One region of the Pseudoalteromonas aquimarina genome, then DNA from elsewhere that is predicted to be linked to it. Evidence: riboswitches for the same ligand, from Rfam matches in the RefSeq annotation. Region 1 holds a riboswitch; the other holds the start of a gene.
The links. A riboswitch is a leader RNA that binds a small molecule or an ion and turns the genes downstream of it on or off. The one in region 1 is predicted to bind cobalamin.
Positions count from the first base shown of each region.

Region 2: it holds a riboswitch for cobalamin, as region 1 does, so the genes downstream of both, AAEU29_RS18705 (TonB-dependent receptor domain-containing protein) here and AAEU29_RS11850 (hypothetical protein) in region 1, are expected to answer to the same signal.

Region 1 is NZ_JBMMUG010000004.1:235,080-244,964, forward strand. Features, by position in the region: gene AAEU29_RS11825 (GNAT family N-acetyltransferase) at 1-803, shown strand, start outside; gene AAEU29_RS11830 (DcaP family trimeric outer membrane transporter) at 1,321-2,736, shown strand; gene glsA (glutaminase A) at 2,746-3,729, shown strand; gene AAEU29_RS11840 (dipeptidase) at 3,790-5,280, opposite strand; gene AAEU29_RS11845 (lipoate--protein ligase family protein) at 5,370-6,080, opposite strand; cobalamin riboswitch at 6,220-6,408, shown strand; gene AAEU29_RS11850 (hypothetical protein) at 6,593-7,228, shown strand; gene astB (N-succinylarginine dihydrolase) at 7,356-8,693, shown strand; gene ppc (phosphoenolpyruvate carboxylase) at 8,759-9,885, opposite strand, start outside.
Region 2 is NZ_JBMMUG010000008.1:133,741-143,625, forward strand. Features, by position in the region: gene AAEU29_RS18685 (ketopantoate reductase family protein) at 1-876, opposite strand, end outside; gene AAEU29_RS18690 (VanZ family protein) at 845-1,207, opposite strand; gene AAEU29_RS18695 (YajQ family cyclic di-GMP-binding protein) at 1,495-1,977, shown strand; gene AAEU29_RS18700 (M6 family metalloprotease domain-containing protein) at 2,033-5,293, opposite strand; cobalamin riboswitch at 5,491-5,656, shown strand; gene AAEU29_RS18705 (TonB-dependent receptor domain-containing protein) at 5,691-7,601, shown strand; gene msrA (peptide-methionine (S)-S-oxide reductase MsrA) at 7,660-8,184, opposite strand; gene AAEU29_RS18715 (SDR family NAD(P)-dependent oxidoreductase) at 8,250-8,948, shown strand; gene AAEU29_RS18720 (efflux RND transporter permease subunit) at 8,977-9,885, opposite strand, start outside.

The sequences.
Region 1 (9,885 bases):
AATTGAGCATAGCTATTCATTGGGCAGCGCAAGAAGGATGGAATCCAGGCATTAATGATGCTGCGCTATTTTATCTGGCGGATCCAACCGGTTTTTTTGTTGGTGAAGTAGATGGTGAAGTTGTCGCGGTGGGAAGTGCTGTTAGGTACGATGAACATTATGCATTTTGTGGATTATATATCGTTGCTCCAGCACATCGTGGTAAAGGGTATGGGCTTGAGCTCACTAAGCACAGACTTAACTATTGCGGTGAGCGAAACGTAGGGATTGATGGGGTATTAGAAAATGTTGAGATCTATAAACGCATTGGTTATATGCCGTATTATCAAAATAAACGCTTTCAAAAAATAGCCAGCTCAACGCAAATAAATTCAGCTATGTCGGAAGTAACGGATGCACATATTTCCGCTATTCTAAACTATGATCTGCAATGTTTCAGTGCACCGCGCAAGGCGTTTTTATCTGCATGGCTGATGCAGCAACATGGCAGGGCGGTGTGTTTATTAGAAGATGGAGTAGTTAAAGGTTACGCAGTGAGGCGAAAATGCCAAGAGGGTTATAAAGTAGGGCCATTATTTGCAGACTCACCAGCAATCGCGGCTGATATCTTTCATGCTTTGCAACAGGATATTCAAGGTGAAATCATCATCTTAGATGTGCCTGAGAATAACCCAGATGCAGTGCGTTTGGCAGAAACTGAAAAAATGGAAGTGGTGTTTGCGACTTCACGTATGTATCAAAAAGGGTTACCGAAAACGAATAGTAATAAAATTTTTGGCATTACGACCTTTGAACTGGGTTAATTAAGCGCAAACGCATAAGTATTAATCTAACTGATCCCTTCGCTATGAAGGGGTTAATAAAAGGCAGAATCAAAACTAATACATTCACCTCTTTGTACTAGAAGGTTATCCCCAGAAAAGGTGTGTAACTCTGTTTAAAAGTGCTATTTTCTATTTATTTTCAATGTGCTAGTAAACGTCATACTTTTGTTATAAATAACTAAAAATTATTGCTTTTGATTAATTTGCTATAAGCAATCCTAGTCCCTTTTTAGCTTGAATAGATCGCATTTAAGTATGACGTATGTCATAAAAGTCGACTTGATTATGGGATATAGTCTGCTTGAAACGCATTTGATGACCAGCTAGTTATGACACTAAGTTGCCAAGCTAACGTTTTTTAAGAAAATATTTCTTAAATTTCCGCTGGTTGGTGTTGTCGGATGCGATTTTTTATGGAACTATGGTCAATAGTTGAGCGATGCTTGTTGGAAGAAGTATTAGTCGCTTTGCACAGTAGATTTAGTAAGGAAATGACATGTCTACAACACAAATAAAACGATCCCCAATTTCACCCTTGTTGCGCTTAAGCGCATTAAGTCTATTAATTTCATCCAGCTTTACTTATGCCAATGATAGTGATTTAGAAAAACGCCTTTTAGAATTAGAAGCACGTTTATCTAAATTAGAAAACGCATTACAGCAAAAAGATAAGCACATTGAAAAGTTAGAAACGCAGCTAAATACTGGCAAAAAAACAGAAGCGAATACTCTTTCATATCAGCAAGATATTGAAAAAAATAACGAGTTGGCTGTGTTTAAGCAAAGGCCAAGCCACCAATACAAAGCACCTGAGCGCAGTATTCGTTTAAGCGGTACCGATACGCGCTTACAAATTGGCGGTCATATTTGGTTAGATGCTATTTATAATAGTGGCGAAATGACCAATCGCGCAGGTTTCCAAACCTCGTCTATTGCTTTTGAAAAAGACACTGTCGACGACAACACTTTGTTAAGTGCTGGACAGTCGAAACTCTATTTAAAAAGTTTTACACCAACTAAATATGGCGAAATGAAAACGCGCTTTGAATTTGATATGTTTCAAAGCGATGGCAACGCAGGATTCCATTTAACCCATCTATGGGGTGAACTCGGTAACTTTGGTGCGGGTCAGACCTTCACCGGATTTATGGATATTGATTCTTTCCCTAATATTCTCGATTACTGGGGACCAAACTCAATGGTCTTCACACGTCAACCTCAAGTTCGTTATACCTTTAATTTAGACAAGCAAAGCAAATTTGCGGTATCGCTAGAGCGCTCAGATTCTGATTTTGCATACCCTAGTAGCACAGACGAGCGAGTGTACCTTTATGATGAAGTAAACGAGCTACCAGACATAACAGCTTATTATTTAAAACAAGGTGAGTTTGGTCATTTTAAAAGTTCGTTTATTTTACGCAAGCTAGGCTATGAAACGCCTTGGCAAAGTGATGAAACGTTAGGTTGGGGTGTTAATTTATCGGGCGCTTTTAATGTAAGTACGCAAAGCAGCATTAAATATCAAGTGGTGCATGGTGATGGTATTAGCCGTTATATCAATGACCCTTGCTGCAGTGTGTATTCGGCACAAACAGGTGGTTCTGATGCAGGTATAAATGCCAAAGGCAACCTTGAAGCAATCACAGCAACAGGCGGTTTTGTTTACCTCGACCATCAATGGCAAGATGATATGAGCAGTAGTGTGGGTTTAAGTGTGATGACACTTGATAACCTATCTACTCAGTTTAATCGCTCGTTTAAACAAAGTATTTATTCCACCGCAAACTTAATTTGGTCACCAACCGAAATGTCGAAGTTAGGCATAGAGCTTCAGTATGGTGAAGTAGAAGATAAATTCGGTACAAAAGCAGATAACTTCAGACTACAAACGTCGTTTGGATTCAAATATTAAGGAACAATTATGATGAAAAAATGGTTACTTACACTCATCCTTTTAGTGCCATTAAGTGGTGTCGCAAAGGTTGCAAAAGTTAGTGAAATCGAGGCGCTTTTAGCAAAAGCGCATAGTATGTATAAAGATGAAAAAGCAGGTGCTAACGCCGATTATATTCCGGCACTGGCTAAAGTGGATTCGGAGCTATTTGGTATCGCACTGGTTACAAATGACGGTAAAATGTACACCTATGGCGATGTGGATTCACGTTTTTCAATTCAATCAATTTCAAAGGTGTTTACGTTAGCACTTGCACTTGAAGCTAAAGGTGCTGATCAGGTAGCTTCAAAAATTGGTGTAAATGCAACGGGTTTACCTTTTAACTCAGTTGCTGCAATTGAGCTAAATAAAGCGCGCAGTGTTAACCCATTAGTAAATGCTGGCGCAATGGCGACGGTAAGTTTGCTTGAGGGTGATAAAGAGAATAAATGGCAAAACCTATCTCACTGGTATAATGAATTTGCAAATACAGAACTACCTGTATTAAAAAGCATTTATCAATCTGAGTCTGAAACAAACGGCCATAACTTAGCTATCGCTGAATTATTGAAGTCATATGATCGTTTTTATGGTGATGTGAAAGATAACCTGGATATTTACACTCGCCAATGCTCAATTGGTGTAACTGTGTCAGATTTAGCTGTTATGGCATCGCCATTTGCAAACCGTGGTGTGCACCCAATTACTAAGAAAAAGCTAATGAGTGAAGAAAACGTAGAGCGTTTGCTTGCGGTAATGACCACTGCCGGTTTATATGAAACCAGCGGTGATTGGGCATTTAAAGTTGGCTTACCTGCGAAAAGTGGTGTCGGCGGCGGCATTATTGCGGTTGCGCCAGAGCGCTTCTCTATTGCAGTATTCTCACCGCGTTTAGATCAAGCAGGCAACAGTGTTCGTGCTCAAAAAGCCATTGATTATATTGCTGATGCAATGGATGCGAATATTTTTTAACCTTATTTAAAACAATAAAAAGCGCAGTAAAATCTGCGCTTTTTTTATGGATATTGATGTTTACATATTGCCAAGTTTTACCATCATGGCGGTATACATTTTTAGGTTAAGCGCCATTTGCTCAGGCGTTAAATACTCGTGCTCGGAGTGACCTGTGTATTTTTTACCAGGCATCGACGGGCCAAACGACACAGCGTTATCAAATAACTTAGCATTGGTACCACCACCAATTGAAACAAAGCTTGCATCTTTATCACCAGTGAAATGTTTAAAGATGTTTAAAAGCGCTTCAGCATGCGGTGCATCATCAAGCAGCATCGGCGTGCCAATATGAATTTCCACGTTATTTAATGTCACATTGTTATTAGCTTGCCAATTGTTTAGGGCAGTATCAATTTGAGATTTTAATAGCACCTCTGTTTTGCCAACTGGGCGGCGTAAATTAACGGATAATTTAATACCGTTGTCGCTGCGCTTTAATAGTGTTGGCGCGACAGTCATTGGTCCCATAAAATCGTGACGGTAGGCAATATCACCAAATTGTGCGCCGTATAAATCAAGGCCAATGAGTTGATTAATAAACTCAATTGCTTGGCCATCACTGTTATTTTCTAAATCAATACCTTTAAATATTTCAGCTAAATGAGCAATGGCATTGTGACCTGCTTCAGGCTCTGATGAGTGTGCCGATTCGCCTTTTACATTTATTAAAAATGTATCGCCTTGTGGTGTAAGTGTAACGTGAACATCTTTAAGTGAATCGATGTTTTGTTTAAGCTTTGTAAGTGTTTTTTCATCAGCATTATGAAGCACTACACTGGCATCTTCTGGGATTTGACTAACAAATGCACCGCCATTTAACTCGCTAACATAAACACCTGTTTGTGGTGATGAACCTGAAAATGTTGGCGCAATTAAGCTCCAGCCTTTTTCGGCTACAACCACAGGGTAAGACGCATCAATAGTTACTGCATATTTTGGTTGATGATAGCTTTTCATAAAGCGCTTTAGTGGCTCCCAATCTGATTCTTCAGCTAGGTACACCATAAGCTCGATGCGATTGTTAAGCTTAACATTGTTATCTTTAAGCGTTTTCATAGCATAAAGCGCAGTCGCAATTGCGCCTTTATCATCTTCTGTGCCTCGACCAATTAATTTGCCAGGTTCAGAGGTTTTATCAAGTAAAAACGGGCTTTGCTGCCATTTTGTTGGGTCTGCTGGTTGCACATCGCCATGGGTTACTATGGTTACTTTCTCTTGTTGTTCACCCATACCGATTAATACGGTGTGCCCAAAATCTTGGTAATCAAAACCAAGCTCTGCCGCTTTCATTTTTAATAGCGATTTAAAACCAATAAAGTCCGGATTTTGCAGTGTATCAATGTCTTTTTTATTAACGGTTGGGAATGACACCATATTGCCCAAAGTATGAATTTGCGTGTTTTGATAGTGTGTTACGGCATAGTCTGCCAACTTATCAGTTGCTGGGCTTACAGATGCAAAGGTATGGCTTGCAAATAATGCAGCACATGGAAGAAGAGCGAATTTCAAGGGAGCACTCCAAAGGTAATTTACGACTAAAGAAGCCCCAAGTGTATCACCGCTGAACACTAAAAAAAGGGTTTTACGATCAATCCGATTTATGTTTTTTGATGATTTATAAAACTAGTAAATAGGCGTTGGTAAAGCGCCTCAGTATCTGGTTTATCGGTGGTATGTTCAAACAAACAGGTGTGCACATCAGCAATGACATGCTCTAGCTGTTGATGATGTTCATAACAAAGGTTAACAGGTGCAACTAATGTTGGCATATTTGCATTTACTAAAATGCAGGCTTGCGCCAGTACAATTTTGCCACCGCCTTTTTTAAGCAGTACACGCTGTGCGGTGCCAACGACTTTTTTACCTTCAATATTAAGATTGTAATCGCCATCGCAATAACTGCCGGGGGTGGCGTGAGTTTCAACATTGATATTAAACTGCGAAAAAAACGAAGATAAAATAGCACAATAGTCTTTGTAGGCATTTGGAATAGAGTAGGGAGTTTGCTCTGGCAATACATACATGTAAGATATATTAATCACCCCTTCACATTGTGGTACTGGCGCACCGCCAGTTTTACGGGCATAAAGCTGCCAACCAGTTTTCTTTAGCTTAGTTTCAAGCGTTTCGCTTTGTTGCCATTTATTACCAGAGGGTAAAACCAACGTCGGCTTATCGCTTTGCCAAAGTAACAGGGCTTGGTCTAAATTGCCGTTTTGCAGTTGACTAATTAACTCACTTTCTTTTTCAAAAACAGCTTCAACAGAGATCTGGTTGAAACGAAGTACTTTGGCTTTTACTTTTGACATCGATCATTAAAGATTAACTTTTTGTGTAGCATACCTTAGTTTTTAATTTTTAGCAGTGCATTCAATTTGGTTATATATTCAAACTAAAAGTATTAATAAGAATAATGTCTTAGCTTGATTTGAAAGTATTAGCTGACATATATTTGCATTGTAATTAGGTGACTAATGTTTTATTTAAAACAATGTTTAAACGGGAATCCAGTTTAAATCTGGAACTGCCCCCGCAACGGTAACTGTGAGCGACACCCACCACTGTCAGTTTTGATGGGAAGGTGCTGTCAGTGCGATGATCAGGAGTCCGGAGACCGGCCTAGTTCACTCGATACTGCGGTGGGCGGTGAGCAACGAGAACACAATCGCTTTATACCAATTACATTAATCTGTGGTCACCGTAATTGATCATCTAATTATCTGAACTTGGTATTGTTATTTCTTGCTATTAAAGCCAAAGGATTGTGCCTTGCATATTGTCATTTCCTATCGTATTGGTTTTAGCATGCGGATAGACATTAATGACAGATCGTTCAAATTTATTTACCCCAATTAACGTAAAGCAGTTTTCATCGCTGATTTTCACACTATTAGCGCTTTTGATGATAGCCACTCGCCCTCATCACTTTGCTTCTGCGCTCCATTTACCCAGTGCTAGCACTGCAATTTTCTTTATCTTAGGTTTACTAGCATCTAAGCATCGCACATTTGCTGTATTTGTGGTGTTAAGTGTGTCGATTGATTTAACCAGCAGCTATTTTAGAGGAGATCTTGAGGATTGTTTAACAACCTCTTATCCGTTCTTATTTGTTGGTTATTATGTACTTTGGTGGGCAGGTCATAAGAGCTTGCAGCTAAAACTTGATGAAACGAAACTTGCTGTTGCAGTAAAAACAATCGTGGCACTTTTTAACTTATGGCTTGCAAGTTCCATTGCATTTTTAACCTCAAATGCAAGCTATTATTGGCTATCGGGTAAATTTAGCGATATGCCGTTAAGTACCTACGCAGAGCGTGTCGCACAGTATTATGCGCCATATGTGACGAACCCGTTTGGTTATGTGGCCATTGCCTTAGTGCTTTACTTTGCGTGTTATTTCTTAAAACCCCAACTGGGTATTTTAAAAACGCCAAATGTTGGTAATCAAGATAACTAACACAGTGCAAATTAAATTGTATTACCTGGCATGCATTTAGCAATTTAACTTTGTATTCACGCTTTTTCGGTTTTAAACACGAAAAACGCCTAATAAAAGTGCAACGTTGCACTAAAAGGATGCAAAGATGACAGTGTACGAAGTGAATTTTGATGGGTTGGTTGGCCCAACCCATAACTACAGCGGCTTATCGTTTGGTAACGTCGCATCTAAAAATAACGCAAAGCAAATCGCAAATCCGAAAAAAGCTGCGCTACAAGGCCTTGAAAAAATGCTGGCGATGACAAAGCTTGGCTTAAAGCAGGGTATTTTACCGCCGCAGGTTCGTCCAGATACTTACACATTAAGGAAGTTGGGTTTTTCAGGTAGCGATAAAGACGTAATTACAAAAGCAGCCAAACACGCGCCGCAGTTTTTAAAAGCCTGTTATTCGGCGTCTTCAATGTGGTCGGCAAATGCGGCAACAGTATCGAACAGTTTGGATTGTGACGATGGCAAAGTGCACTTCACACCCGCCAATTTAAGTAACAAACTACACCGCGCCATAGAAGCTGAGCAAACAAGCCGTACCTTTAAAGCCATTTTTAATAATACGCAGTATTTTACTCATCATTCGCCACTACCACATCATCCATTATTGGGCGATGAAGGGGCGGCAAATCACACTCGCTTATCCAATTCGCATAGCGAAAAAGGGCTATCGCTCTTTGTTTATGGTGAAGATGCATTATCAGATATCAAACCAAAGATTTACCCTGCCAGACAAACCTTAGCTGCCAGTGAAGCCGTTGCTCGCGCACATGGATTAAGCGACGCCGATTGCTTATTTGTGCAACAAAATCCCAATGTGATCGATCGAGGTGTATTTCATAATGATGTAATCGCAATTGGTAACGAAAATGTGCTGCTTTACCATGAAATGGCGTTTTATCAATCCGCACGTGCGGTTGAGTCTATTCACACAAAATACAAAGGTGATAAACCACTACACTTAATTGAAGTAAGTAACGACTATGTGAGTGTTGAAGATGCAGTTTCAAGCTACATTTTTAACAGTCAGTTAATTACATTACCAAACGGCACTATGGCCATTGTGGCCCCCACCGAATGCCAAACTAACGATAAAGTGGCGACTTATCTTGAGACCCTTTGCGAGGCGAGTAACCCTATATCTCAGGTGATTTATTTTGACCTGCAACAAAGTATGAAAAACGGTGGTGGACCTGCGTGCTTGCGTCTTCGCGTGCCACTAAATGAGTTGGAATTAAGCGCCGTTGCCCCTGAATGCTTAATGAATGAAGCGAAATACCATACCCTAACAGCATGGGTTGAAAAGCATTATCGAGATGCGATTGCAGAAGACGATTTAGCTGACCCAAGTTTACTTGTAGAAAGCCAAACAGCCCTTGATGAATTAAGCCAAATTTTAAAGCTTGGCTCAATTTACCCATTTCAAATGGACTGAACGTGAGAAGAAACAAAAAGGCGAGGGTAACCTCGCCTTTTTTATTTAAATTGTAAGAGTTTAAATCACCCTGTGTTTCGCATACCGGTCGCAATACCAGCCATGGTGACCATAAGCACTTGCTCGCTTTCAGGGTGCTCAGGTTTATTGCGTAAGCGTTTTAACGCCTCAATCTGTAACAAGTGCAGAGGTACTAAATAAGGCTGACGTAACCTAAATGAGCTTAAGTTCCAAGGGTCACTCTCAAGTGTGTGAGCTTGGTTAAGCAAAGTCAGTACTGCTTGTTCGTCTTGCTGTAATTGGCTGCGCAGATGTTCACCTAAGCCTTGTAGCTCAGGTTCAACAAGGGCTGCGTCATACAGTGCGGATAGCTCTGGATCGGACTTTAAATACACCATTTCAGTCAATGAAATACGGGCTTTAAAATACGGCCAGTTTTCTAGCATTTCGTTCATCAGCGCGGCATTTTCTTGATAAAACGCTTTAATTGCCTGGCCTAGACCCAACCAACTAGGCAAGACTAAACGGTTTTGGCTCCACGCAAATATCCATGGAATAGCACGCAGCGATTCAATACCACCATCCGAGCGGCGTTTACTTGGGCGCGAGCCCAGTGGCAACGATGATAGCTCTTGCTCAGGTGTGGCTTGGCGGAAATAGCGCACAAAATTAGGTTCTTTACGAATATAACCGCGGTAAATTTCACAGCTCAGCGATGCCATGTTGTTCATAAGCTCTCGCCATGACGCTGGTGGCACAGGTTGTGGGTGAATTAAGCTTTCTAAAATCGCACTGGCATACAAGTGTAAACTGCGCACTGCAAGGTTTGGCAAACCAAACTTGTAGCGAATGGTTTCACCTTGTTCGGTGACACGTAAGCCGCCATCAAGTGTACCCGGTGGTTGCGATGCAATTGCATCATGTGCAGGGCCGCCCCCACGACCAATGGTACCGCCACGGCCGTGGAACAATTTAAGTTCTACCTCAAATTGTTTAAATACCTGCACTAGCGCCTCTTGCGCTTGGTATTGTGCCCATGTGGCCGCTAACACGCCCGCATCTTTTGCCGAATCACTGTAGCCAATCATCACATATTGCTGGTTTTTACAACGCGTTAAATATTGCTCTATGTTCAGCAAGTCGCCCATTACTTTTGGCGCGTTATTTAAATCATCCAGTGTTTCAAAGAGCG
Region 2 (9,885 bases), on a different contig from region 1:
AGAGTTAAATGGGGTTGGATAGCAATATTCAGCCCCTTTTTTATGGATATAACCACAAATACTGTCGATTTCGGTTTGCTGCTGTTTAAATACATCGCGATTCATTGAAGAGAAGTTTTGTGCCGTTGCCCGCATCACACGGTAGGCGCTTTCAAGCGCGCTATTGAGTGATACTTTTACTCCTTCTTTATTGGCTATAAACACCGCTTCATTTACCAGTCCAAATATATCACTAGCATATTGCGGTGTTACAAGTGCACCATTTTTAACTTGATGCACAGCAGTTAATGGATTTATCGCAATATTAATAATCAGCTTTTGCCAAAGCAGTACGTTAATGTTTTGCTCGATAGTGATATTTGGCAAAGCATTTAACATGTACTCAATTGTTTGTGTTTTTTGGTCATTATTGTTTAACGCGCCAATAAAGCTGGCGCCAAAACCTGTATGTTCGACAGTAAAATCTGCGTGCTTTAGAGCCGCCATGCTGGTGGTAAGAAAAAACACCTGTTGATTAGCAAGCTTTTGCTTTATTAAAGCAAGGTTTGGCATACCATTATGGCAAAGAATAACCGTTGCGGTATCAACTAGTTTGTTTTTTAGGGAATCTAAAACAGCATCAACTTGATGCGACTTTGTTGGAATAATGAGTTGTTCAATGTGCTTTACTTCATCGAAGGTAACGGTAGTTACTGTAAACTCACAAAGTGAATTGTTTTGCCCGGTAAAAAGCACAGTTTCATTGTGCTTTTTTTTGTTTCTAACAATAAGGGTAATATCGAAATATTGGCGCAAATAAAAGGCAAGCAATAAACCAATTGCGCCATGACCTACAATATGAAGCTTAGGCTTGTTCGCTGTGTTTTGGTTTTTCATAGCGTTTATGCCAGAAGTGGCTTACAACTAAATAACTCACAATACCTGCAACATCAGCAACAAAGTCAGCAAAAGAGGCTTGGCGATGAGGGATCATACCTTGTACGTATTCTACGCCTGCGCCATAGGCTGCCAAAATTAGAATGTATAACCAAATTGGCGCTTTAAATGCGCGCTTTAAAAAGCCTGTTAAAACAAAAAATACGGAAAAATGTGCGAGTTTATCAATATGCGCAATACTGGCTACTGATGACTTAACTTCTTTAAAAAAGAGCAGGCTACAAGCAATAATAATCACTACAAATAACGCCTGATAAATACGACGACTCACACGAAACTTCCTCAAAAACATGAAAGCCGAGTATATCAAATAGAAGTGCGCGACAATATGAAAAATTTGTAAGTTTAAATATGCGCTTTATAATACCAATTCAATTAAATAGCTAATTATGCTAGCGGGCTAAATATCATGCTCTCTGCGTTATAATTTATCGATGTAGAATAACTACATAAAATAAATTCTGCCTTGTTAGTATTTCATTTATCCAGCGCTATATCTGATCACATATTTAATAGAATTGGTATAATCGCACCATTAGCAAATTACGGAGATAGATAATGCCTTCATTTGATATCGTTTCTGAAGTAGAAATGACTGAAGCAAAAAACGCGGTTGATAATTCAAATCGTGAATTGGACACACGTTATGATTTTAGAGGGGTTGAAGCCTCGTTTGAATTCGCTAAAGAAATTATCACAATGAAAGCGGACTCTGATTTTCAACTGAATCAGATGTTCGATATTCTTGCTGCTAAAGCAGTTAAACGCGGTTTAGATGTGAAAAGCTTTGAGCTTAAAGACGTAGTTCACACAGGTAAAACCTACTCACAGCAAGTTATTATTAAACAAGGTATTGAAAAAGATATCTCTAAAAAAATTATTAAGCTAATTAAAGACTCAAAAGTAAAAGTGCAGTCAGCGATACAAGGTGAGGAAGTGCGCGTTACTGGTAAGAAACGCGACGACTTACAAGCGATTATGCAACTTGTGAGAGAAGCTGATTTAGGGCAACCGTTTCAGTTTAAAAACTTCCGTGATTAACATCTGCGATTAATTAAGTTTGAATAAAAAAAGAGCCACATATGTGGCTCTTTTTTTATATTTTTCTACGTAAACTTATTAGGGTAAGTAAACCTAATAACGCAAATACGCTGCCGCCAGAAGAGCTTGATGCTTGATTAGGAGGAGGTGTATTTTCAATTTTATTCTTAACCGTGATTTGTATATTTGCAGTGCTCGTTTCAAAGGCATCTGATACGCTCACTTCAAGGGTAATCACTTGATCGCTATCTACTTCTGGAGCTGTGATAACTATGTAAGAAGATGTGGCATCTATAATAGTCACATCGGGTCCACTCGTTTGCTGCCAAAGATAGCTTAGTTCATCACCATCAGCGTCAGTGCCATAGGCAGTTAATGTAATAGAGTCACCCTCAGAAACTGTTAAGTTATCACCAATGGTGACTTCTGGCGCAGTATTAGATTTTTTAACAACTACTTGAACATAAGTACTTATTGAACCTTTGCCATCAGTGACAGATAAAATGAACTCAAGTGTTGCTGTTGTTTGTACATCTGGTGCAGTAAAGCTTAGTGTATTTGAATTTTCACCAGTTAAAGCCACAGTTGGCCCTGAGATTTGTTGCCAGTTAATTGTAAATGCATCTTCATCAGGATCTGAAATCTCTGCCGTAATCGAAACTTGCTCATTAGCAAAAACAGTTAACGAATCTTGTACATCGACTATTGGTAGTTGATTAATGTTTACAACGTTTACAGTAACAAACCCTTTCGTTGATCCTTTGCCATCATTTGCAGTAAGTGAAAATGTTAAACTTTCATCCTCTTTTACAAGCGGTGCTATAAAACTAAGTGATGGGCTAGCGTTATTTTCAATCGTAACTTGGGTGCCAGATGTTTGTTCCCACAAAAGAGTTATTGGGTCGTTGTCAGCATCTGTCACAGTTGCGTTTATGGTGACTAATTCACCTTCAGCAATATATAGGGTTGTTTCTAATTGAATAACAGGCAATAAATTATTATCAACAGTGTCTTCTATCTCTAAATAGTTAAGATAGTGAGATATTAACGCGGCTTGGCTACCTGCAGATAAGTGACTTAATGAACATGTATTAACGATTAGCTTTGCATTATTTACAACGCTTTGTAAGCCACAATTACCTGGTTCTGTTTTCCACTCTCCTGCATCCCAATCATAATATTGACCAGTCGCGGTTAAAAAAGTGGTTGAATTAGCTTTTTCAATAAAATCTGAAACTGGTGGTGACACACTATTCTGTGAATAAATAGTTTCGTTAATGCTTTGACCGTTACTGAGGGCAACACTCTCTATTTTCTCAACATATATTTCGTTATGTAATGCCGTCACACCTAATGTTGAGCTTAATTCTGGTGATAAACTAAAGGCATTTTCTCCAGCAATAATAATTTTGCTATTAAAACGAGTGTAATCATCAATAAGAGAAATTTCGTTACTTGAAGCCGCTCTGTTCCGAGAATAAGCCTGAAGTGTTCCATCATCTAATCGTTGCCATGGCGTGCGAGCATTACCAAAATCAATTGATACAAATTTAAAATTGGTGCTGGTTAATGGGAAAAGAAAGTCAGCGTAATACACTGGTAGAGTTAGGCTATCGTATATTTGCTTGGTATCGGTATTAAGTTCATGATCTAAATGGAAATGCATGCCTGCAGATTCACCATTATAAGCAAATACCTTTAAATGCTCAGCACTTTTGAAGCCATCGGGGGTAATGGCATTAAATTGTAAATTTAGTTGCCCATTTTGCGTGATAAAATTCTCTAGATTTATTTCAAATGGCGCAGACACAGTCGTTTTAGACTCACCATTAATTAACAGTTCCACCTGTGCAACTTGGCTTAAATCATCACTGCTAATAGTTGCTTTTGCGTTATGTGATATCAGCGATTTATCGACAATTGAATCAACAGAAATAGTAGCAATATTTGGGTAAACTTGAGCCGAAATATTAGCGCCTGATTCATTGATTGTGATATTGCTGATATCCACGCCAGTGTGTTTTGTTGAGTAATTCTTGCTGCTTGGAATTGATTGTGGTGAAAAAGTATCCCCAGTGTTAAAAAGATCGTTTTCATTAGCATTTGCATTCAGTAATTCAATTTCATCTAAGTTATCGGCTTGAATTAGGCGGATAAGTTTGTTGTCAGAATAGCTATTATCATTAGCAAAGTAACCCCAGTCGTTAAGCCCTGCATTGATGTGCCAAATATTTAGTCCTTCAGCATAGATATTGGCATCGTTCCCCGTTTTATTACGATATTGCACAATAAAATATTCGTCATATTTATTTGTTGCTGTGGTATCGGTGCGTAATATTAGCGCATCTTGACTTGTTGAAGTCGGGGATAGTTGATAATTCGTAACTGAAGTCGTGGCAAATTGAGGTGTTAGCCAACCTAACGCAAATTTACTGAAGGCGCTGTGATCAGAGCCATTATTATCCATCATATCCATGCCGCCAGTACCACCACGAGGGCCAATGCTGTCGTCATAGTCATAATAGTCAGGTAAGCCAAGCGCGTGGCCAGTTTCATGGATTAACACCAGTGGCGAAAACGCATCACCTTCGTTGTAGGCAAGCCACTGCCATGAAATGGTGCTAATGGTTTTACCATCTACTGTAAAAGAGTTATCACCAAAGCCAGAAAATGTGCCCCACCAAAGGCTTGCCCATTCCCCTGGAGGACCTGTCCAAATAACTGCAACGTAATCTATATCGCCATCGCCATCGTTATCGTACTGACTAAAGTCATGACCAAGTGCATCATGGTATTCAATCGCTTCTTTGATAATTTGTTGTTTTACTTCATAGGCATTGTTGCCATCATCAATTGGGCGGTTGTAGTCGGTTTTGTACCAGTCCAGTACGTTACCTTGAATATCGAGTTGATTATAAGATGCGCGTTGGTAGTAAGCGCGTTGGCTTTCAAATGGAAAACTGGTTGATTCACCTTCACCAAATATTTTACTAGAAATAGCACTTTGAGAGTTATTTTCAGTGTGCAAATAATCTGGGAATTCAACTAATAACACCAACATTTTTGGTGAGCCTAAACTTGGAAAGTAGCCTTCAAATGGATTTGCTTCCACAGTTTGATTTTGCATAGCTTTTAGCTGCGGAAGGTGCTGCAAACGTTTGTGGTTACCATAAGCTCTTGCTTGTTGTGCTCTTTTACTCAAGGAGTTTTCAGATTTATAGCGCTTTAGTTGTTCTTGAGTTGGTGGTTGAAGTGCATTTACTTGCAGGGTAAGTAGGGCACTTAAAGCAAGTAGCAGTTTGGTTAATTGGTTCATAGTTACATCCATCATAAACTTATTATCACTAGGTGATTTTTTTAGTCTAACATTTAACCAGTCGTTTATAGAAATAAAAACTGTACTATGTAAATTGTGATTTTAGCGGTTTAGACATCTAAAATTGACATTTATACCTATCCCCTCCACAATACGCGCCTAAATTTATAGCCTATTGGTGCCGTTGATTTTTTTGTTATTAGCTTCAAGACGAAGTTGAGCTTAAAAACAAACGGATAATCGGGAAGTTGGTGTGTAAGCATGAGGCTTATTAAATCCAGCGCTGCCCCCGCAACGGTGATGTGTTTTGTATTCGTAAGCAAAATGCTCAGCCCGGAGACCGGCCAGTTGGTTTATGCTAACTATTAACATTGTGCGGTGGGCACAAGGGGATAATATGTATTACAAATCTAAGTTAGGTTTGGCGCTTAGCCTTGCCTTGTCTTCTTCATACGCTTTAGCAAACACAGCTTCAAATGAACATGCAAAGCACGATATCGAAACCATTGTTGTAACAGCGAATAAACTTGAGCAATCAATTGATCAAACCCTAGCCAGTGTGCAAGTGATTGACCGTGCTCAAATTGAGCAATTAAATGTGCGTGACGTTCTTAGTTTGTTAGAAACACAAGCGGGCATTCAAGTAAACCGTAATGGTGGGCAAGGGCAAAATGCCAGTTTATTTGTACGTGGCTTAGAATCTCGTTACTCGTTAGTGTTAATTGACGGTGTACGTGTAGGCTCAGCTACTTTAGGGTATAAAAGTTTATCAACTTTACCACTAAACTCAGTTGAGCGTATTGAAGTAGTTAAAGGTTCACGTGCAGCACAATATGGCTCTGACGCTTTGGCTGGTGTAATTAATATTATTACGCGTAAGGCGCAAGGGCACAGTATTGCATTTACATCTGGTTCAAATAGCTACGCCAACTTAGAAGGTACATCACGTTTTTCAACTGAGTATGTTGATGTTGCACTTAATGCAGGCTATGAGCGAACAGAAGGTTTTGATGTATTAGAAAATGATGCAACAAACTTTGCCGATCCAGATAACGACGGCTATGACAACCTTAACCTTGGTGTAAACTTAACTCATAGTAATGAATTACTAGGTCAATTTGGGTTGTTAGCGCAGTACTCAACGGGTGAAGTAGAATTTGATAATTACTACGACTACCAAGCGTCTACAGCGGATAAAACCGAGTATGAAAATTATCATGTGAATGCTAATTGGTTTAAGCAAGTGGGTGCATTTAGCCATAAAGTAGATGCGTCATTTAGCCAAGATCAGGATGATAGCTTTGGTACGGGTGAAGATTCTCGTTTTGCAACGGAGCGCGTGCAGCTAGACTACCTTACTACGTTTGAATTTTCAGACCATATTGATTTTAACGGTGGCCTAAATTGGCATCAGGATAAAATTGATACAACAAATCGTTATGATGAAACAAGCCGTGACGCATACGCTATATTTGCTGGTGCATTTTTTGATGACAACACATTCCTTGCTAACCTAGCTATTCGCCACGACGATTATGAAGAAGTTGGTTCAGAGCAAACATATAACCTTGCTGGTGGTTACTATCTTCATGAAAATGCAGTCTTACGTTTAAGTCAAAGCACTGGTTTTAAAGCGCCAACGTTCAATGATTTATATTATCCAGGTTCAGGCAATGCTGCGCTTGAAGCAGAAACATCATTAAACCGCGAACTGGGTTTACGTGTTGATTTTGAACATGTAAGTGTTGATGTTGCCGTTTTCCGTAATGAGTTAACTAATAAAATTGCATGGGCACCAGCTCCAACGGCAGATAACCCGTGGCGTTGGTCGCCATTTAATATTGCTGAGGCACGTTATGAAGGTGTTGAACTAACCACTAACTTTGCATTTTATGGTTTTGATAACACGCTTAACTTAAGTTATATCGATGCGCAAAAGGTTGATAACTCACCTGAGGCTATTGAGCGTTATAGCGATTTACCATTTGTATCAAATGAGAATGTGCGTTATAGCATTGCAAAACAATGGCAAGGTTTTGATGTTACGTTAAGTGTTGCTTACCAATCAGAGCAAAAATCCACGCTAATCAACAAAATTCCGTCGCATATCTTGTGGGATTTAGCAGCTAACTTTATGTTACAAGAAAACTTAATCGTTACTGCACGAGTGGAGAATCTATTCGATAAAGAATATATTCCAAGCCAAGGCTATGGCGTTGATATCAATGGTGACTGGGTAAGTGATGCGTTTTATCACTACAATGAAATTGGTCGCCAAGTGTATGTTGGTATTGCGTACGATTTTTAATAGCGTGATTTAACGTTTATTTATTTCGTAATTTAAAAGCCGCAATTTGCGGCTTTTTTTATTGCGCTAGTAATGTCGCATAGTTAGCTGAGAACTTAGCTAATTTAGGGCCAATCATAATACTGCAGTATGGCTGATTAGGGTTATCACTGTAATAATCCTGGTGATATGTTTCTGCATCATAAAAACGCTCAGCGGGGCATAGTTGAGTAACCACTTTATTTGCAAACAGAGCTTGTTGGCTTGCTAACATTTTTAAGCTTGCCAGCTTTTGTATTTCATCTAAATAAAAGATAACGCTACGGTATTGCGTGCCAACATCGTTACCTTGGCGGTTAAGTTGCGTTGGATCGTGCAAATCAAAAAAGATTTGTAGCAATGTTGAGTAGCTAATTGCTTGTTCATCAAACTCAATTTTTACTACCTCAGCATGACCCGATAAGCCAGTACAAATATCTTGATAGGTCGGATTTTCAATATGCCCGCCGCTATATCCCGAAGTAACAGAATGTACTCCTTTTAAACGGCGAAATGCGGCGTCAATACACCAAAAGCAGCCGCCACCAAAAATTGCTGTTTGCATTATTGTTTAATCTATTTGGTTTTTAGTTTCGTACAGATTATGACAGACAGACAAGGGACGGCAAGATGAAAAAAAGTTTAATTATTGGGGCGGGTGGCATTGGCCTTGCTGTTGCTGAGCAACTTTATCAAGATAAACAGCACAGCATTACCATTATTACCAGCAATAAGTCGTTAGTTAATGATAAGCGTTTTAATGTGATGTTGGTCGAAGATCACAGTGAAGAGCAAGTAGCGAGTTGCCTTGCGACCCTATCAATCAAGTTCGATTGGGTATTTTGTTGTTTAGGTATGCTTCATCAAGATGACATTCAACCAGAGAAAAACCTTTCGCAGTGGCGTGTTGAGTCGGCGATGGCATTAATGCATGCCAATGCATTTGCACCTTTAACCTATTTAGTGCACTTGCAAAAACGATTAGCCGCTAACTGCAAACTCGCTTTTTTATCAGCTCGTGTAGGCAGCATTAGCGATAATCGTTTAGGTGGTTGGTATAGCTACCGGATGGCAAAAGCTGCACTAAATATGGCAATTAAAACAGCCAGTGTTGAACTTGCCAGAAGCAACAAGGAAATGTGTGTTTTTGCCTTTCATCCCGGCACCACAGATACCAAGTTATCTAAGCCATTTCAGCGCAATGTACCAGCAAACAAACTATTTACTGCCGAGTTTAGCGCGGAATGCTTAATTCGTTTAATGTCACAAGTGAATGTAAAAGATAGCGGACGATTTTTTGCTTGGGATGGGCAAGAAATAGAGTGGTAGCTTAGGATTAAGCTACCACATTGTAAAATTAAAGCGGGTGTTTATTTGCCTGCTGGGAAATTTCTTTTTCTGTCGCTTCAGGTGATTGTGTATTGCGTGCCAGCATGTAATACGCACTTGGAATGACAAACAGTGTTAGCAAAGTGGCTACCACCACACCGGTTAAAATCACAATACCAATTACCATACGGCTTTCAGAACCCGGGCCTGACGCCAACACCAGTGGAACCGAGCTCATTACTGTTGTTAAAGACGTCATAATAATTGGGCGCAGGCGCTGTTTCGATGCACTAATTAATGCCTCGGTAAAAGCGACACCTTTATCGCGCAGTTGGTTGGCAAACTCCACAATTAAAATACCATTTTTGGCACTTAATCCTATCAACATCACAATACCAATTTGGCTATAAATGTTGAGGCTGGAATTAGTAAAGAATAGCCCTGAAAGGGCACCAACTAAACCGAGTGGTACTGTAAGCATAATTACTAATGGGTGCACAAAGCTTTCGAATTGTGCAGCTAATACTAAGAAAGTGACTGTTAGCGCTAAAATAAATACATAGGTCATTGCAGATGCGCCTTCATAGAACATCTGTGATTCGCCTTTGTAATCGATTGCCCCTTCAATATCGTTTTCTTCCATTGCAACGTCATTCAAGAAATCCAGCGCTTCAGCAAGTGAGTAACCCGGTGCTAAGTTGGCACTAATGGTAATCGCTCGCATACGGTTGTAACGATTTAAACGCGCTGCGGTTGCTTGTTCGCCAATAGTAATAAGGCTATCCAGCGGTACTAAGTCATTGCTACGTGATTTTAGGTAAATCGATGAAATATTTTTTGGATCTGAAAAGTCTGCCTTGGTGCCTTTTAAAATCACATCATATTCTTCACCGCGATCAATAAACGTAGTAACGCGGCGCTGACCTAACATGGACTC